Linked DNA regions of Granulicella sibirica. The protein of the gene in region 2 binds, or shares a complex with, the protein of the main gene of each other region. Links are inferred from orthologs where the notes say so. Each region holds a gene or a part of one and is shown on either strand. Other genes may lie near its edges. The genes, in order: dnaG and dnaB.

The links.
Region 1: the proteins of dnaB (region 2) and dnaG are in contact, whole or in part, in a crystal structure (PDB 2R6A), measured with the Geobacillus stearothermophilus proteins. The link is inferred for Granulicella sibirica from one-to-one orthologs. Residues at the interface, in WP_033016901.1 of Geobacillus stearothermophilus: Ser13, Glu15, Ala16, Gln18, Glu91, Leu92, Asp94, Ala95, Val96, Pro97, Thr98, Ala99, Ala100, Asn101, Tyr104, Tyr105, Ile108; in WP_049624496.1 of Geobacillus stearothermophilus: Lys456, Leu457, Leu458, Pro459, Ala460, Asn463, Ala464, Leu467, Leu535, Leu536, Ile537, Ala538, Gln544, Glu545, Asp548, Tyr549, His552.

Annotation. Positions count from the first base shown.
Region 1 is NZ_RDSM01000001.1:2,342,204-2,347,347, forward strand. The notes cover bases 1-2,964. They hold dnaG (DNA primase), read right to left. Parts: upstream 2,399-2,964; coding sequence 602-2,398; downstream 1-601. Other genes in these bases: rpoD (RNA polymerase sigma factor RpoD), read right to left, coding at 1-93; GRAN_RS09770 (alkene reductase), read left to right, coding at 2,588-2,964. In the rest of the region: more of GRAN_RS09770, read left to right, coding at 2,965-3,703; GRAN_RS09775 (YXWGXW repeat-containing protein), read left to right, coding at 3,877-4,881; GRAN_RS09780 (RNA methyltransferase), read left to right, coding at 4,971-5,144. UniProt on the Escherichia coli protein: RNA polymerase that catalyzes the synthesis of short RNA molecules used as primers for DNA polymerase during DNA replication.
Region 2 is NZ_RDSM01000001.1:1,876,696-1,887,761, forward strand. The notes cover bases 4,116-6,964. They hold dnaB (replicative DNA helicase), read right to left. Parts: upstream 6,316-6,964; coding sequence 4,915-6,315; downstream 4,116-4,914. Other genes in these bases: GRAN_RS07870 (endonuclease III domain-containing protein), read left to right, coding at 4,116-4,599; GRAN_RS07880 (DUF5076 domain-containing protein), read left to right, coding at 6,407-6,706; msrA (peptide-methionine (S)-S-oxide reductase MsrA), read right to left, coding at 6,707-6,964. Outside these bases: GRAN_RS07850 (putative bifunctional diguanylate cyclase/phosphodiesterase), read left to right, coding at 1-305; GRAN_RS07855 (phytoene desaturase family protein), read right to left, coding at 391-1,806; GRAN_RS07860 (HAD family hydrolase), read right to left, coding at 1,895-2,560; GRAN_RS07865 (isoaspartyl peptidase/L-asparaginase), read left to right, coding at 2,751-3,674; more of GRAN_RS07870, read left to right, coding at 3,883-4,115; more of msrA, read right to left, coding at 6,965-7,426; tRNA uridine-5-carboxymethylaminomethyl(34) synthesis enzyme MnmG, read right to left, coding at 7,506-9,635; GRAN_RS07895 (family 43 glycosylhydrolase), read right to left, coding at 9,986-10,993. UniProt on the Escherichia coli protein: The main replicative DNA helicase, it participates in initiation and elongation during chromosome replication. Travels ahead of the DNA replisome, separating dsDNA into templates for DNA synthesis.

The DNA.
Region 1 (5,144 bases), 460 kb from region 2 along the record:
GTTGACTTCCCCATAGGTGAGGTAGCCCTTCTCCTTGCCGGTGTCGATCAGCTTGTCTAAATCGTCTTCGTACTTATCTATCTCGTCAGCCACAGTGGGGTACTCGCTTCATTACTAAAAATTTTGCGGGAGGACCGTCTCATCGCTGTGAAAACAGGATGACGGGCGGAGAATTCCCTTTGCGATAGGATGCGTTGGCTGGAAATGGGGGTTGCGGATAAACCGCGGTGGCAAGCCCATAATGACACTCCTAGAGAGGTCGAGGCGCACACTTCCCAGCGATCACAAGTGTATCACTATAATTGGACGCCCCATCACGAAAAAAGACTCAGAGAAGGCTCTCGGAGAGCCTCGCCCTTGGCGCCGTCCTGATGCCGCGGACACCGCCTGAGATGGATATCGCAGCCGTTCGAGCCGTAGTCGTGACCGCAATGCGAACAGTGCATCCGATACACCGTCTGTCCGGCAAACGACTCCGACGGAAAACCCGTCGAGGCCATGACCACCTGCCCATGCTTGTTCTTGAAACCTGGTGTTGTACTTGGAAACTTTGGCACCTAAACCTCTGATTTCATTCCACCACGGTTTGAGGTGGCCCGACTTACATCTCTCGCAATCGACGCATCAGCCCCATCAACTCCACCTCAAGCTTTCCAGACATTCCCCCGTCTCCCCGCCGGTCCGCCTCCGCGAGCATCGTCCGCAGTTCCCTCTGCCGCCGCTCAACACTCCTCCGCTCGAGGTTCAGCAACGCGGCCTGCACCTGCTCGACTGGTGTCCCGATCCTGCCCGCGGCAGCCTCATCGCCTTGAGATCGTGCCAGCGCACGCGCGAGCATCGAACGCGCCGCGGCGTCCGGTGCCGCATCGAGTGGATTCGAGGGAGCCGGTCCCATCACCAGCGCCTCGAACAGGCTTCCTGCCGCGAGGCCTTCGTACCACTCCGGGTGCTCGGAGAGCGGACCGACCGCTGCTTCGCGGACTGGATCTTTCTCAGTTAGAACAAGCGCTCGCAGAAGTACAGCCTCGGTCTCGCTTATGGGCTCGACCTTCTTTGCCGCGACACTCTGGACCCGCTGCGCCGCGGCCTGCTTCAACTCTTGCAACAGAATCCCGGAATCGATTCCGAGCTTCTGCGCCGCGTCCAGCGCGAACTCGTTCCGCTGGAGCGCGTTCGGCATCCGCCGAATGTGGGGTAGGAGGTAGTTCATTGCCTTCACTTTGGCCTCGGCGGTTCTTTGTGGAAACTGCTGCCGCGCACGATCGATCAGGTAATCGGAGTACCGTTTCGCGCCACGAAGGGCCTCCATGTAGGCTTGAATGCCCTTCTCCCGCACATAGCGGTCGGGATCGAGCCCACCTTCGAGCATGATCACCTTGATCTCGAAGTCTTCTTCGGTGAGCATCTCGATCGACTTCTCGGCTGCACCCACCCCTGCCGTATCCGGGTCGAAGTTGAGCACCACGCGCTTGGTGAAGCGGCTTAGAAGCCTCACTTGCATCTCGGTGAACGCCGTCCCCGAAGTTGCGATGACGTTATGAATCCCAGCCATGTAGACCGAGATGCAGTCCATCTGTCCCTCGACCAGGAGGGCGAAGTCATGCGCCCGCATGTCTCCCTTGGCCTTGTCGAGGTTGAAGAGCACCTGCCCCTTCGTATAGAGCGGGGTCTCCGGCGAGTTCATGTATTTCGCGACCGTGCGGCCTTTGTCGTCGGTCTCGTCGAGAGCGCGCGCTGTAAACGCGATCACACGACCCTGCTCGTTCATGATCGGGAATGTGATCCGTTTGCGGAACTTCGCATAGATCTGCCCGAAGCTTCCGTCCTCGTTCTCCTTCGCGGTAAAGATTCCGCTGGCTCGCATCACCTCTTCGGAGAAGTGTGGCGCGAGACGGTCACGCATATCGTTGAAGCTATCCGGCGCATAGCCGATCCGGAACTTCGCAATCGTCTCGGTCGACACCCCGCGTCCGGTCAGGTACTCCCTCCCTCGCGCAGCCTCCGGAGACTTCAGCATCGCCTCGAAGTATTGCGTCGCCCCCTCATGGATCTCCATGAGCTGCCGTCGCAGTCCAGCTTCCCGCGCCTCCTCCGGCGAGGAGAAGTCCCGCTTCGGCAGCGGAACCCCCGCCTTGACCGCCACCGCCCTCACTGCCTCCGGAAAGCTGACGCTGTCCATCTTCATCACGAAGGTGAAGACGTCGCCACCCTCGCCGCAACCAAAGCAGTGGTAGAACTGCTTCACCGCATTGACGGAGAAGCTTGGGCTCTTCTCCTTGTGAAATGGGCAAAGCCCCGAAAAATTCTGCGCGCCCGACTTCTTCAGCTTCACGTAATCGCCGACGATCTTTACGATATCGGCCTGCTGTTTGACGGTCTGCGCGAAGTTATCTGCCATCGATTCGAGTCCAGCCCCTCAAACCTCAAGTTTAGCCCGTCCGGTGGGCGCCGCCTGTGGAGAGCGCGGCTCGCATAGCTCGATAGGACTGCTGCTGAGGGGGCTGAAAGAGATGCGCCATCCCCATGGGGCCTCCATCCAATCATCGTCGGGGCACAAAGAAACAGACGTCGCCCCAGGAGAACACCTATGTCCGACCACACGCAAAAGCTGTTCGCGCCCGTCAACCTTGGCTCCCTCGCCCTCAAGCACCGCGTTGTGATGGCGCCCCTCACCCGCTCCCGCTCCGAGCAGCCCGGCGACATCCCCGGCCCGCTCATGGCCGAGTACTACTCGCAGCGTGCGTCCGATGGCGGTCTCATCATTACCGAAGCCACCTCCATCTCCCTTCAGGGCCACGGCTGGTACGGCGCTCCCGGTCTCTTCACCGACGCCCAGGTCGAAGGTTGGAAGGCCGTCATCCAGGCTGTCCATGCCAAAGGGGGCCTCATCATGTCGCAGCTCTGGCACACCGGCCGCTCCTCGAACGTCCTCACTCTCGGCGGCGAAACTCCCGTCGCCCCGTACATCGACCCGTCCTACTGGAACGACCCCAAATCGCTCGTCTCTACTAACAATGGCTGGCAGCAGCCCTCGCCTCACCGTGCGCTCACCATTCCCGAGATCAAAGCGATCGTCGAGGACTACCGCAATGCCGCCGAGCGCGCCAAAGCCGCCGGCTTCGACGGCGTCGAACTGCACGGAGCGAACGGTTACCTACCCGACGAGTTCCTCCAGGACGGCAGCAATAAGCGTACCGACGAGTATGGCGGCTCCATCGAAAACCGGAGCCGCTTCATGCTCGAGGTTATGGCGGCGCTGGTCTCAGTCTGGGGCGGAGACCGTACGGCGGTTCGTATCGGACCCTCCGGCCGCTGGAACCATATGTCCGACAGCAACCCGGAAGCGCTCTTCGACTACCTCGCTGGGCAGCTTAACCAGTTTGACCTCGCCTACCTCCACATCGTCGAGCCACGCGTCCGAGGCAACATTGTCTTCGACGAGGGACAGGCCCCGATTGCCTCCGAACGCCTGAGGAAGATCTTCAAGAACAGGATCATCGCGGCCGGTGGCTTCGAACCCGACACTGCTGAGGCAATCCTCGAAAAGGGAGACGCGGACGCAGTCGCCTTCGGCCGCCACTTCATCTCGAATCCCGACCTCCCGCTTCGGATCCGGAAGGGGCTCCCTCTTACCGACTACGATCGCGCTACGTTTTACACCTTCGACGCTAAGGGATACAGCGACTACGCGAGCGCCTTGTAATCAGGCGAACTTGTCATCTCATCTAAAAGCTGCGCTCTGCTCAGAACTTCCTTGTTCCACGTGGGTTGGAATGAACGAAGGAAAGGCCGGCGGCACTCACAAGCCGGTCCAACCCGAACCGCATCCGGTAAGGCCAGACACAACGCCGGATGTGGCGGGTTAGGAGAGACAGCATGTTCAAAGCAGGTACGATTCGCAAGCTTCTGGTCGCAGCGGCACTCGCCATCGCCCCGGCGGCATCGTTCGCCGGGATCTTTATCTCGGTCGGTTTCGCACCCCCCGTTTTGCCCGTTTACGCACAACCCATCTGCCCGGGCGACGGTTATCTCTGGAACCCCGGTTATTGGGCCTACGGTCCTGAGGGGTACTACTGGGTTCCCGGCGTCTGGGTCCAGCCGCCCAGCGTCGGAGTCCTCTGGACGCCGCCTTACTGGGGCTTCGCCGGTGGTGTCTACGGCTTTCATGAAGGTTATTGGGGACCCCACGTTGGCTTCTACGGTGGCGTGAACTACGGCTTCGGCTTTGGCGGCGTTGGCTTCGGCGGCGGGCGCTGGGAAGGCGGACACTTCGCCTACAACACCGCGGTCAATAACGTGAGCGTGACGAACATCCACAACACCTACGTCGACCGGACCGTCATCAACAACGTGACCGTGAACAACCACACCAGCTTCAATGGAGGCCCGGGTGGTATTCAGGCTCGCCCGAGCCAGCAGGAGATGGCTGCCGAGCACGAGAACCACGTCGCTCCGACCTCTGCGCAGCAGAGCCACATGCAGGCTGCCCACGCCAACCCGTCCAACTTTGCCAAGGCGAACGGCGGACACCCGCAGATGGCTGCCGTTAGCCGTCCCGGATCGACTGCGGGAGCTGTTCCTGCCCGTGGAGCGGTTGGAGGCGGTGCAGCTAACCAGCCGCACGTCGCTAGCGGTGGAGCACCGAATCAGCAACAGCGCCCGAATAACGCCGGTCAGCCTGCTGGTCAGGCCAACCATAACGCAGCCACACAGACCGGCGGTTTTGGTGGTGGAGCGAGACCGGCACCGCAGGCTGCCACTCGTCCTGCCCCGGAAGCTCATGCCGCTCCGCAGGCACACCCTGCCCCGCAAGCTCACCCGCAGGCCGCTCACCCACAGCCACACGCCGAACCCCACGGCGGCGACGAACACAAGCGTTGATCCTCACCGGAAGGGCGGCGCAACGAAAGACCAGAGAGACCGGCCCAGCGCCGGTCTTTCTGCGTCTGGCCGCCAGCTAAAATGACTTGGTGGCAAGTTTCCCTGCTCCCTCGGTGTTTATGGATCGTGATCGCATCCGTATCGTCCTCGTACGTGCCCGTAACCCCTCGAACATCGGGGCTGTGGCCCGTGCCATGCACGACTTCGGTTTCCGCGACCTTCGGGTCGTCAATGACTTCCCGGTTCCGCTCGAGGCGGCGAAG
Region 2 (11,066 bases):
CCTTCGTCTCCCGCTGCCTCTCCGACGCCAACTCCCTCGCTGTCACCACCGCCATCATCGCCCTCGCCCACTCCCTCAACATGGAGGTCATCGCCGAAGGCGTCGAGTCCGTCGAACAGGCCGTCATGCTCCGCGCCCTCGAGTGCGACTCCGCCCAGGGCTACCTTTTCGCCCACCCCCTCACCCTCCCCGAGATCACCTCCTACTCCCGCTCCATGCACGACTTCGACGAAAACACCGAAGCCCCCGGACTCTGGATGTACCGAACCCCCGCCTCCCCAGGCCCCGTCACGTTCGACGCCTGAGCCCTCGCATCACCGTTGCCTCCCAAGCTTTTGCCGTTGTCTTTCTGGTTATCATTCCCGCAGGAAATCTGCGTTTGCCGTTAGCTCAACCCCGCAAATCCCTCAACGCCACTGACGCCGCCCCATACCCACACATCCCATGGACCCCACCCCCCGGCCCGGTAGACGACCCGCACAGATAAACCCCCTTCACCCCCGTCCGATACCCCGAAACCGTAGGCCGCGCCACAATCTGCCCCACCGTCATGGCCCCTCCTGAGAGATCCCCACCAACAAGATTTGCATTCCACCCTTCGAGTTCGCCGGTGGTCCAAGTCTTCCGAGCCAGCACACAATCCCGAAACCCCGGCGCAAACCGCTCGATCTGCCTCTCGATCGCCTCCGTCCGATCCCCCGCGTACCCCTGGGGTACATGGCAGTAAGCCCACGCCGTATGCCGTCCTCCCGGAGCGCGACCCGGATCGAACAAACTCGGCTGCACCAGCAGCACAAACGGAGCAACATCCGTCCGTCCCTCCCAGCAAGCCGCCTCCGAAGCCACAATCTCCTCGATCGTCCCCCCAAGATGCACCGTAGCCGCCCTCCGGCACTCCGGAGCCCTCCAAGGGATCGCCTCCGAGAGCGCGTAGTCGATCTTGAAAGCCCCCGGCCCGTACCGGAATCCCGCAAGCCGCCCCTTCGTCCCCGCCCCCAGCCGATCTCCCAGAATCCGCACCGCCTGACGCGGAGTCAGATCGAACATCGTGATATCTGCCGCAGGCAGATCCTCCAAACGCTCCACCCGCATCCCCAGCCGGATCTCTCCCCCAACCCCTCGCAAAATGCCCGCCAGCGCATCACTCAGGCTCTGCGCCCCACCCGCCGCAACCGGCCACCCCGTCGCGTGCCCAGCCGCCTGCAACACCAGCCCCACCGCCGAACTCAACGGAGACGTCAGCGGCATCACCGAGTGGGCCGCATTGCCGGCAAACAACGCCTTCGCCCGCACCCCCCGAAAACGCATCCCCGCCAGCGTGGTCGCCGGCATCACCGCCCCCATCCCAAACCGCCCAAGCACAACCGGATGCAGCGGAACATGCAGGACAGGCTGCAGAATCTCCCCCACAAGATCCTCCCACCCATCCACCAGCGGCCCAATCAATCCCCGATAAGCCGCACCATCGCTCCGCCCAAGGCTCGCCGCCGTCGACGCCAACCCATGCTCCATCATCACGGCGGAGCCATCATCCAGCGGATGAGCCAGCGGAGCCTCCGGCTCAACCCACCGAAACCCATACTCCGCCAGCGGAAGTGACCGGAAAAAGGGCGAGGCCACCCCCATCGGATAAACGGACGACCCAAGGTCGTGCCGAAATAAAGGCAAAGTCACTTCCCTCGTAGAAGCCGCCCCACCCACCCACTCCAGCGCCTCGTAAACCGTGACCGCCACCCCAGCCCGCGCCAGCGTAATCGCCGCCGCCAACCCATTCGGCCCTGCCCCGATCACATTGGCCCTTGCCATCCCGCTCCCTCAGATTCCCCGCACCAGCTTGGGTGCCCCACCTTCGGCAGTCCTATCGCCTAAGGTGGGTTCCCACGAACGCCAGCAACTAACCCTTCATCATCCTCGACCCCTTTAGCCCCTCCAGCAACCCCGCCGGATCCCGATAAATCTCGACGCACCCAGCCTTCCTCAAATCCTCCTCCCGCCACCCACCACACTCCACCCCGATCGTCTTTACCCCCGCCCGTCCAGCCGCCTGCGCATCCCAGGGCGTATCCCCCAGCGCGATCGTCTCCTCCGGCGCAAGCCCGAGCTTGCCTAACGCAGCGAGAAAGATATCCGGTTCCGGCTTCGAGTCTTCGGCGTCGTCGCTCGAGGTCTTCTCGTCGACCAGGGCCGAAATCCCCACAATCTCCAGATACTTGTCCAGTTCGCCCTTCGCCGCCGAAGAAGCCATGGCAATTCGAATCCCATGCCCCGTTATCGCCTCCATCAACTCCCGAGCCTGCGGAAACGGCTTCACCTGGCTCATATACTCCGCCTCAAAGAGCTTCTTCTTACACTCATTCAGCGGCTTCTCAATCTCCTTCAGCCGTTCTCTATCGACAAACAACGGCAGCATCTGGTCCCCACCCTTCCCGATCTGCCGTTGAATCTCCCCAACGGTCGCCGTAATCCCAAACGTCGCAAGACACCTCTGCCAACACTCCGCATGAAGTGTGTTGCTATCCACCAGCGTCCCATCCATGTCACAAAGAACAGCCTTCACCATCCCAACACCTCGCAGCACATACGGATGCCGTTTCCGCCCTACAAGTGCTCTCGTTCCCTCTGTTAACATGGGTCAAGCTGAGCCGTCGCGCTGAAGGGCACGGCATCAGCCGTGCCAAAAGTCCCCGCGTGCAAGGCAGCTTGAGCCGCTGAGGTACGATTTCAGCCAAAGAGACCATCGAAGAGCCCCAATGACCCCACACCCCCGCCCAATTCTTGTCGTCCACGGCGGAGCCTGGGACATGCCCGACAACGCCATCCAGTCCCACGAGCGCGGCATAGCCAACGCCCTGCGCGCCGGCTACACTCTTCTCGAACGCGGAGCCACCTCCGTCGAAGCCGTCGAAGCCGCCATCACCGTCATGGAAGACGACGACACCTTCGACGCCGGTCGCGGATCCTTCCTCACCCGCGACGGTCGCGTCCAGCTTGACGCCCTCCTCATGGATGGAGCCACCCTCCGCGCCGGTGGCGTAGCCTGCGTCGAGCGACTCCGCAACCCCATCCAGGCCGCTCGACTTGTTCTCGACCAGAGCCCCCACGTTTACTTCGTCGCCACCGGGGCCGAGCGCTTCGCCCGCCAGTACGGCATGGCCCTCTGCGACAACACCGACCTCATCGTCCCCCGCGAGCGCGAACGCCTAATCGCCTTCCAGAAAGCCGAGCTCGAGGGCGCCGTCGACACCACCTTCTCCGGTCAGTCCCACGACACAGTAGGAGCCGTCGCCCTCGACATCCACGGCAACCTCGCCGCCGGAACCTCCACCGGTGGCACCCTCTCCAAGGCTCCCGGCCGCGTCGGAGACTCCAGCCTCATCGGCTGCGGCTGCTACGCCGACAACGACTCCGCCGCAGTCTCCCTCACGGGCTGGGGTGAGCCCATCATGAAACTCGTCCTCGGCAAATGGGCCGTCGATCGCATCGCCCGAGGCGAGCACGCTGAACCAACCGCCCAGGCCGCAATCCAATACCTCTATAACCGCCTCGGCGGTCACGGAGGCATCATCCTCCTCACCCCCGGCGGCGACATCGGCATAGCCCACAACACGCCCCGCATCGCCTGGGGCATCCACGACGCGAACGGCCCCCGCCTGGGCGTCACCGTCAACAACTAACTCGGAGGACTGCCTTCGAAGGACGAGCCGTCGCTCTCGCAGTCGTAGTCGTTCTTGCTTTTCTGGTTGTCATTCCCGAAGGGAATCTGCGTCTGCTGTTGCCGTTGCCTGTTTTACGCCGTCATCCTGAGCGAAGCGAAGACCCTTGTAGTTCGCCCTTGTTCTCCCACAAACCACCCCACCCAACCATCAGGAACCCGCTCTCAAATTGCCCGACTCAACCGAACCCCTCTTCCCCACAAAACCCGACCCACGCCTCCCCGAAATCCACGCCATCCTCCTCGAGCGTTACGGTCGCCCCGCGCCCCGCGTCCCTTGGGATCCCCTCACCCAGCTCATCTACTCCATGCTCACCAGCAGGACCAAGACCGCCGAATCCGAACAGGTCATGCGCGATCTTCACGCCCGCTTCCCTACCTGGGACGACCTCCGCGACGCCTCCGTCGACGAGATCGAGCGGACCATCGCCATCGTCACCTTCCCCGAAGTCAAAGCTCCCCGTCTCAAGGCCGCCCTGATGGGCATCACCTCCCGCTATGGCTCCCTCACCCTCGACTTCCTTGCCAAATACCGCACTGAGAAAATCCGAAGCTGGCTCGAGCAGTTCGAAGGCGTCGGCAACCAGGTCTCCGCTGCCGTCGCGAACTTCTCCACCCTCCGCCGCCGCGCGATCTGCGTCGACGCGCATCATCTCCGCGTCACCCAGCGGTTAGCTCTCACCCCCAGAGCCGACGCCGCCATCACCGAAGAGCGCCTCATGCGCCTCGTCCCGCTCGACTGGACCGCCGAGATACTCGACGAGCATCATTCCCTCTTCAAGATCCACGGCCAGACCCTTTGCACCTTCTCCGATCCCCAGTGCCGCCGCTGCCCACTCCTTGAGCGATGCCCCTTCGGAACCCGCGCCGCAGGCCCCGAAAAATAAAGTTCGCCGGAAGCATTCGTTTTTACAGGCAAATTCGCATGTCAAGCCCCGAAATGACTCATCTCACTCATATCAAAAGAGATAGCGATGTCCTTTTAGTTTCGGTCGCTTCGATACGATTGATCTAGGAATAAGACTAGTCCTAAGGGGAATCGAACCACATTCTCGCGGATCTGAAAGACAGCTAAGTCCTTTATCTACTAATATTTGCAGGTAAGTCTTTTGTTTACAGTAATTTCGCGGCGATGGGATGCCGCAACTTACTGTAAAGAAAAGACTTGGGCCCGGGCTATGGGAGGGGGGGGGTAGGGCCCCCTAGTACCCTCCGGAATCGCCGCCGCCACCCTGAAGATTCTCGAACCGCGTGTAATCGGCCAGGTAAGCCAGGTGAACGCTTCCAGTCGGCCCATTGCGCTGCTTCGCGATGATGATCTCGGCCTTGCCCTTCGACTCCGGATCTTCCTCGCCGTTCTCGTCCTTGTTGTAGTAGCTGTCGCGATGAATAAAGGCCACGACGTCCGCATCCTGCTCGATCGACCCTGACTCCCGCAAATCGGAAAGCAAGGGCTTCTTATCCCCGCCACGCTGCTCGCTCGAACGCGAAAGCTGCGAAAGCGCCACGACAGGAACCTTCATCTCCTTCGCCAGCGCCTTCAACCCGCGCGACACAGCAGAAACCTCCTGCGTCCGGTTCTCGAACTTCTTCTGAGCGCCAGTCGTCGAACCAGTCATCAGCTGCAGATAGTCGATCACGATGAGGTCAAGTGATCCTTCCTGCTGCTTCAACCGCCGCGCCTTTGCCCTCATCTCGGCGAGCGTGATTCCCGGAGTGTCGTCAATGAACATCTTCGATTCCATCAACCGCTCAAGCGCCGCCAGCAACTTTCCCTTGTCCTCACGTGGCAAAAAACCCGTCTGAATCTTCCGCGAATTCACCAGGGCCTCCGAAGCAAGCATGCGTCGAAGAAGCGATTCTTTCGACATTTCCAGCGAAAAAACCGCAACTACCTTCCCATCCTTCACGGCGGCATTCTGAGCGATGTTGATGGCCCACGCAGTTTTTCCCATTGAAGGACGAGCCGCAATGATGATCAACTCCGAATCCTGCAAGCCCGAAGTCATCCGGTCGAACTCCGTGTAATGCGTCGCAAGTCCGGTAATCTCGCGACCTTGCTCATAAAGCTTGTCGATCGATCCAAATGAAGAAGCAACAATCTCGGCAATCCCCGAGAAAGAGCGCGTTATCGCCTGATCCGCAACCTCAACCAGTCTCATCTCGATGTCAGAAAGGACACTAATCGCCTCATCCGACTGATCCGCCGATCGACTGACTCCATCGTTGAAGATGGACATCATCTGCCGCAGAAGGCTCTTGTCCTTGACGATCCGAACATAGCTCTCGATGTTCAGGTTCCGCGGAATGCCTTCCGTCAGATACGCGAGATAAGCTGGTCCTCCGATCGCATCGAGTTCCTTCTTCCGCGCAAGCGCCTCGCGAACCGTGATGAAGTCGATCGCGTGCCCGGAGACCATGAGCTCCAGAATCGCCGCATAGATCCTGCGGTGCGAGTCGAGCGAGAAGTCTTCGGAGCGCAGACGCCCAGTCGCGTCCGAGATTGCGACTGCATCAAGGAGCATCGCTCCGAGAATCGCGACTTCAGCGTGAACCGAGGCTGGAAGGCCCTGAATGTCCTGTATCTGGGCAAAGGTTGCCATGCCTTATTGTGGGCTATCGCAGAAGCGCGCAGATGTGGATTGTGTGGAGAAGTTGGACATTGAGTGTGAGAATGACTTTAAGAGGTGAGCGATGGGGGCAGATAAGGTATTGGCGATTCCACCAGCTGCGGTGAGGGACCGGGCTTCGTTTGAAGTTTTGCGGGTTTGGATCGCGGAGAAGGGCCAGCATGTGAGCATCCAGAGCGGGGCCTGGGATGATCCGTTTGCGTGGGGAATTGTCCTGGCCGATCTGGCGCGCCATATTGCGCTGGCGCACCAGATGCAGGATAAGAAGGTCGATACAGAAAAGTTTATGGAGCGGCTGCTCGAAGGTTTTCAGGCGGAGATCGAAGATCCTACCGATGAACCCGAAGGCGAAGTGACGCAGTAGTTATTTGCCTTTGTAGGTCTGGAAGAGATCAGGAAACTCGGCTTTGAGAGCTTCGATCTTTGGGCGGTCGCAGACCTGGATGTACGGGTTGTTCGGGTTGTTGGTTGCGTAGTCCTGGTGATAGGCCTCGGCGTCGTAGAAGCCCTTGAGTGGCGTGACTTCGGTGACGATTTTTGCCTTGAAGATGTGTGCCTCTTCGAGCTGGGCGATGTAAGCCGAAGCGACTTTCTTCTGCTCTTCGTTCGAGTAGAAGATGGCGGAGCGATAGCTTGTGCCCTGGTCGGGTCCCTGGCGGTTGAGGGTGGTGGGATCGTGGCCGACGGTGAAGAAGATGCGGAGAAGCTGACCGTACGTGATCTTCGACGGATCGTAGGTAATCTCGACCGACTCGGCGTGGCCTGTCGTTTCCGTTGTCACCTGATCGTAGGTGGCGGTATTTGCGTTGCCTCCGGAATATCCGGCTTCGGTGTGGATGACGCCCTTGACGCGCTGGAAGACGGACTGCGTTCCCCAGAAGCAGCCTCCGGCGAAGACTGCCTTTTCGCGGCCTGCGTGAGGCTGCTCGTCGACCTGCGGGACAGGTGCTGGCGTCCTGAGGAGGGCTGCGCCCTGGGCGTGGGAGACGCCGCGCCAGCCAAAGGCGACCGCGGCGAGGATGACGAGAGCGAATGCTCCGGCGCGGAGCGTTCCGGAGAGATCGAATTTGCTGGTTGCTGACATGCTGTGGCCCTTTCTTGAGCCGGTATTCGGAACTGCACTTCTATAGGACGCGAATCAGACTCAAGAGATACAGAGCAGGCTAGCTAGCGCGGGCTTTCGCTTGAATTTCGAGGAAGCAGTTGACGAGGGCTACGGCGGCGGGAGTAACGCCGGGGATGCCGCTGGCCTGGCCGAGCGTCATGGGACGGACGCGGGTGAGGGTTTCGACCATCTCGCGAGAGAGACCGGAGCAGGCTTTGTAGTCGAACCAGAGGGGGATCTGGCGGTTTTCGGCGCGCTTGAGCTTGTCGATGGAACGCTTCTGCTGAACGAGGTAGCCGGAGTACTTGATCTCGGTTTCGACCGTCTTCATCTCGTTGCGGACCCAGGCGGGAAGGTGATCAGGAGTCTCGGCGATGGCTTCGAGCCATGGATACAACGGATGAGTCATTTGATCCCACATCTCAGAGGCGAGGTGTGGGGCACCCGTCTTTGCGGCGAGCCTGGCTAGGAACATGGGGGCCAGAAGGTCGATTGTCAGTTCGGGGCGCTTGAGGAGTTGGGCGTAGGTTTGTCCCTTGAGCGTATGCGGGTCTTCGGGGGCGATCGCTTCGACGATCGCGACGGTCGGCTGCTCGGTGGTGACGCGGGTAGTCTCAAGGAGCTTCGCGAAGGCGGCGGAGCGTGCCTGGCGGGCCTCGTAGGCGGCCCAGGTGGCGTCGTCGATGAGGCCGAGACGGCGGCCGTACGGGGTGAGGCGAAGGTCCGCATTGTCGATGCGAAGGTGGAGGCGGAACTCGGCGCGGCTGGTGAACATGCGGTAGGGCTCGTTGGTGCCCTTGGCGATGAGGTCGTCGATGAGGATGCCGGTGTAGGCCTCGGAACGGTCGAGGGTGAAGGTTGGGCAGGGAGGCCGGGCGTCCTCGTCTCCCACCTTAGGCGATGAAGCCGCCGAAGGTGGGGCACCCTCATCTTTTCTCCACGTTGCGTAGAGGGCGGCGTTGATTCCGGCCATGATGCCCTGGCACGCGGCCTCTTCGTAGCCTGAAGTTCCGTTGATCTGGCCGGCGAGATAGAGGCCTTCGAAACGCTTCACCTTGAGAGTACGGTCGAGTTCGGTGGGGTCAATAGCGTCGTACTCGATGGCGTAACCGGGGCGGAGCATCTCGGCGTTCTCGAGGCCGGGGATGGAATGGACCATCGCGGCCTGAACCTCCATGGGGAGCGAGGTCGACATGCCGTTGATGTAGACCTCGTGGGTGGTGAGGCCTTCGGGCTCGAGGAAGAACTGGTGCTGGGTCTTGTCCGGGAAGCGGACGATCTTGTCTTCGATGGACGGGCAGTAGCGCGGGCCGATGGCTTCGATCTGGCCGGTGTACATGGGGGAGCGATGTACGTTCTCGCGGATGAGACGGATGGTCTCGGGCGTCGTGGTCGCGATGTGGCAGGAGATCTGGCGGAGGGGGATCTTTTTCGTGCTGAAGGAGAACGGGGTGGGGTCGGAGTCGCCGGGCTGCTCGGTGAAGCGGGACCAGTCGATGGTGCGGCCATCGAGACGCGGAGGCGTTCCGGTCTTGAGGCGGCACTCGCGGAGGCCGAGGCGCTTGAGGGCTTCGCCGAGGAGGACGGAGGCGGGTTCGCCGGAGCGGCCGGCAGTGTACTGCTGCTCGCCGCAGTGGATGAGGCCGTTGAGGAAGGTTCCGGTGGTGACGATGGTGGCGTGGGCGTAGATGGTTCGGCCGTCGCGGAGTTTTACGCCTCGGATGGTTTGGGGTTCCGTGGATCCCACCTTAGGCGATGCAGCCGCCGAAGGTGGGGCACCCTCGGTTTCGACTGGACCGATTTCGAGGTCGATGACTTCGGCTTGCTTGATGAAGAGGTTGGACTGGGATTCGAGGACTTCGCGCATCTTGACGCGATAGAGGGCCTTGTCGCACTGGGCGCGAGGGCTCCAGACGGCGGGGCCTCTTGAGGTATTGAGGAGGCGGAACTGGATGCCGGTGGCGTCGGCGACCTGGCCCATGATGCCGCCCAATGCGTCGATTTCGCGGACGAGATGGCCCTTGGCGATACCGCCGATGGCGGGGTTGCAGGACATCTGGGCGATGAGGTCGAGGTTCAGGGTGAAGAGGGCGGTGCGGAGACCCATGCGAGCGGCGGCCATGGCCGCTTCGCAGCCGGCGTGACCGGCTCCGACTACCAAAACGTCGTATTGTTCGGTGTACGGCATAGTTTCGACCCCCTCCCCCCTCCCCATAGCCCGGGTACAAGTCTTTCATTTTGTAGCACTTACGAAGAAGTTACGGCTGTAAATGATAGTAAACAAATGGCTTACGCCTAAATATTAGCAAATAAAGAGCTTACGCCGACATGAGAGCTCGCAGCTAAAGAAAGGCCTCTTCTCGTATCTTTCTGCTTCTATTTTATCGAGTTCACCGTAACTCGCAGGACATCGACTTTTCCTTTTCCTTTGTTGAACTTACGCTCTTCGAGGGCTTGACAAGCGAGTTTACGGGCAAATACGCGAAAAATAAATTTCCGTGCGATTTAACCGGGTTTCTTGCCGATTTCGAATGCCTGCTATTCGTCGAGGAAAGAGGCTCCAGGATCAAGGTGGATGTGGGTGGGAATATCGCGGTCGGCGATGATGGTGTCGCCTTCGAGGTGAAGCTCGGCTACCTGGAGGACGGTGCGTTGTTTTGAATTCGGGATGTTCGGGTCAAGGTCGGGGCCGGACTGGTGAGTGAAGTAGAAGATGTAGGCGCGGCCTCCGCTCACGATGACGTCGCAGTGGTGGCCGAGCGTGCGATCGGTCGGGTGGGTTCCGGGGATTGCAAGGATGCGGCTGGGCTGGGACTGCCAGTGGTCGAGTGTGGCGGAGTGGTAGACGGCGAGGCCGTCCCAGGCGTCGACGATGAGCCAGTTCTGGCCTTTCCAACGGAAGACCTTAGGACCCTCGCTGTGGATGTCGGAGATGGCGACGCCGGACGGGGTCCAGTGGGAGAGGTCGGTGGAGTCAGCCTGGTGGATGTAGCTGTGGTCGGCCTCGTCCTTGTACCACATGCGCCATTTGCCGTTGCCGAGGGGAAAGACGCAGGGGTCGATGACGCGGCCGGAGGCGAGGTCGAGCTTGCGGTCGAAGGTCCAGTGAACGAGGTCGGGGCTGGTGAGGTGATCGATCTCGCGGGGGGCGTTCCAGTCCTTGAAGATGCCGGGAACGAGGGTGAGGTACATGTGGTATTCGCCATTTGCGTCGATGATCTCTGGCGCCCAGTGGGTGGAGTCGGGCCTGGTGTTGGGGATCTCGGCGATGCCTTTGTAGGTCCAATGGGCTCCGTCAGGCGAGGTGGCGATGCCGAGACGGGTGCCGTGGAGCCAGGAGACGTCTTTCGGAGGAAGAGTCATGTCGGCGCGGCGGTTGGTGTAGAACATCCACCACTGTTTCGTGGCGCGGTTCCAGATGATCGTGGGGTCGGCGGCACCGTCGTGGATGGGGTCGCGGAAGAGGGGTTTGGGGGCTTCGGAGCCCTGGGCTTGGAGGGTTATCGGGAGGGCCAGGAGGAGCAGGAGGAGGAGTTTGGAGGGCATGGGGCTCCGGTGAGAACAGACAGACGCAGATTCCCTTCGGGAATGACAACCAGAAAAGCAACGGCAGGTGCGA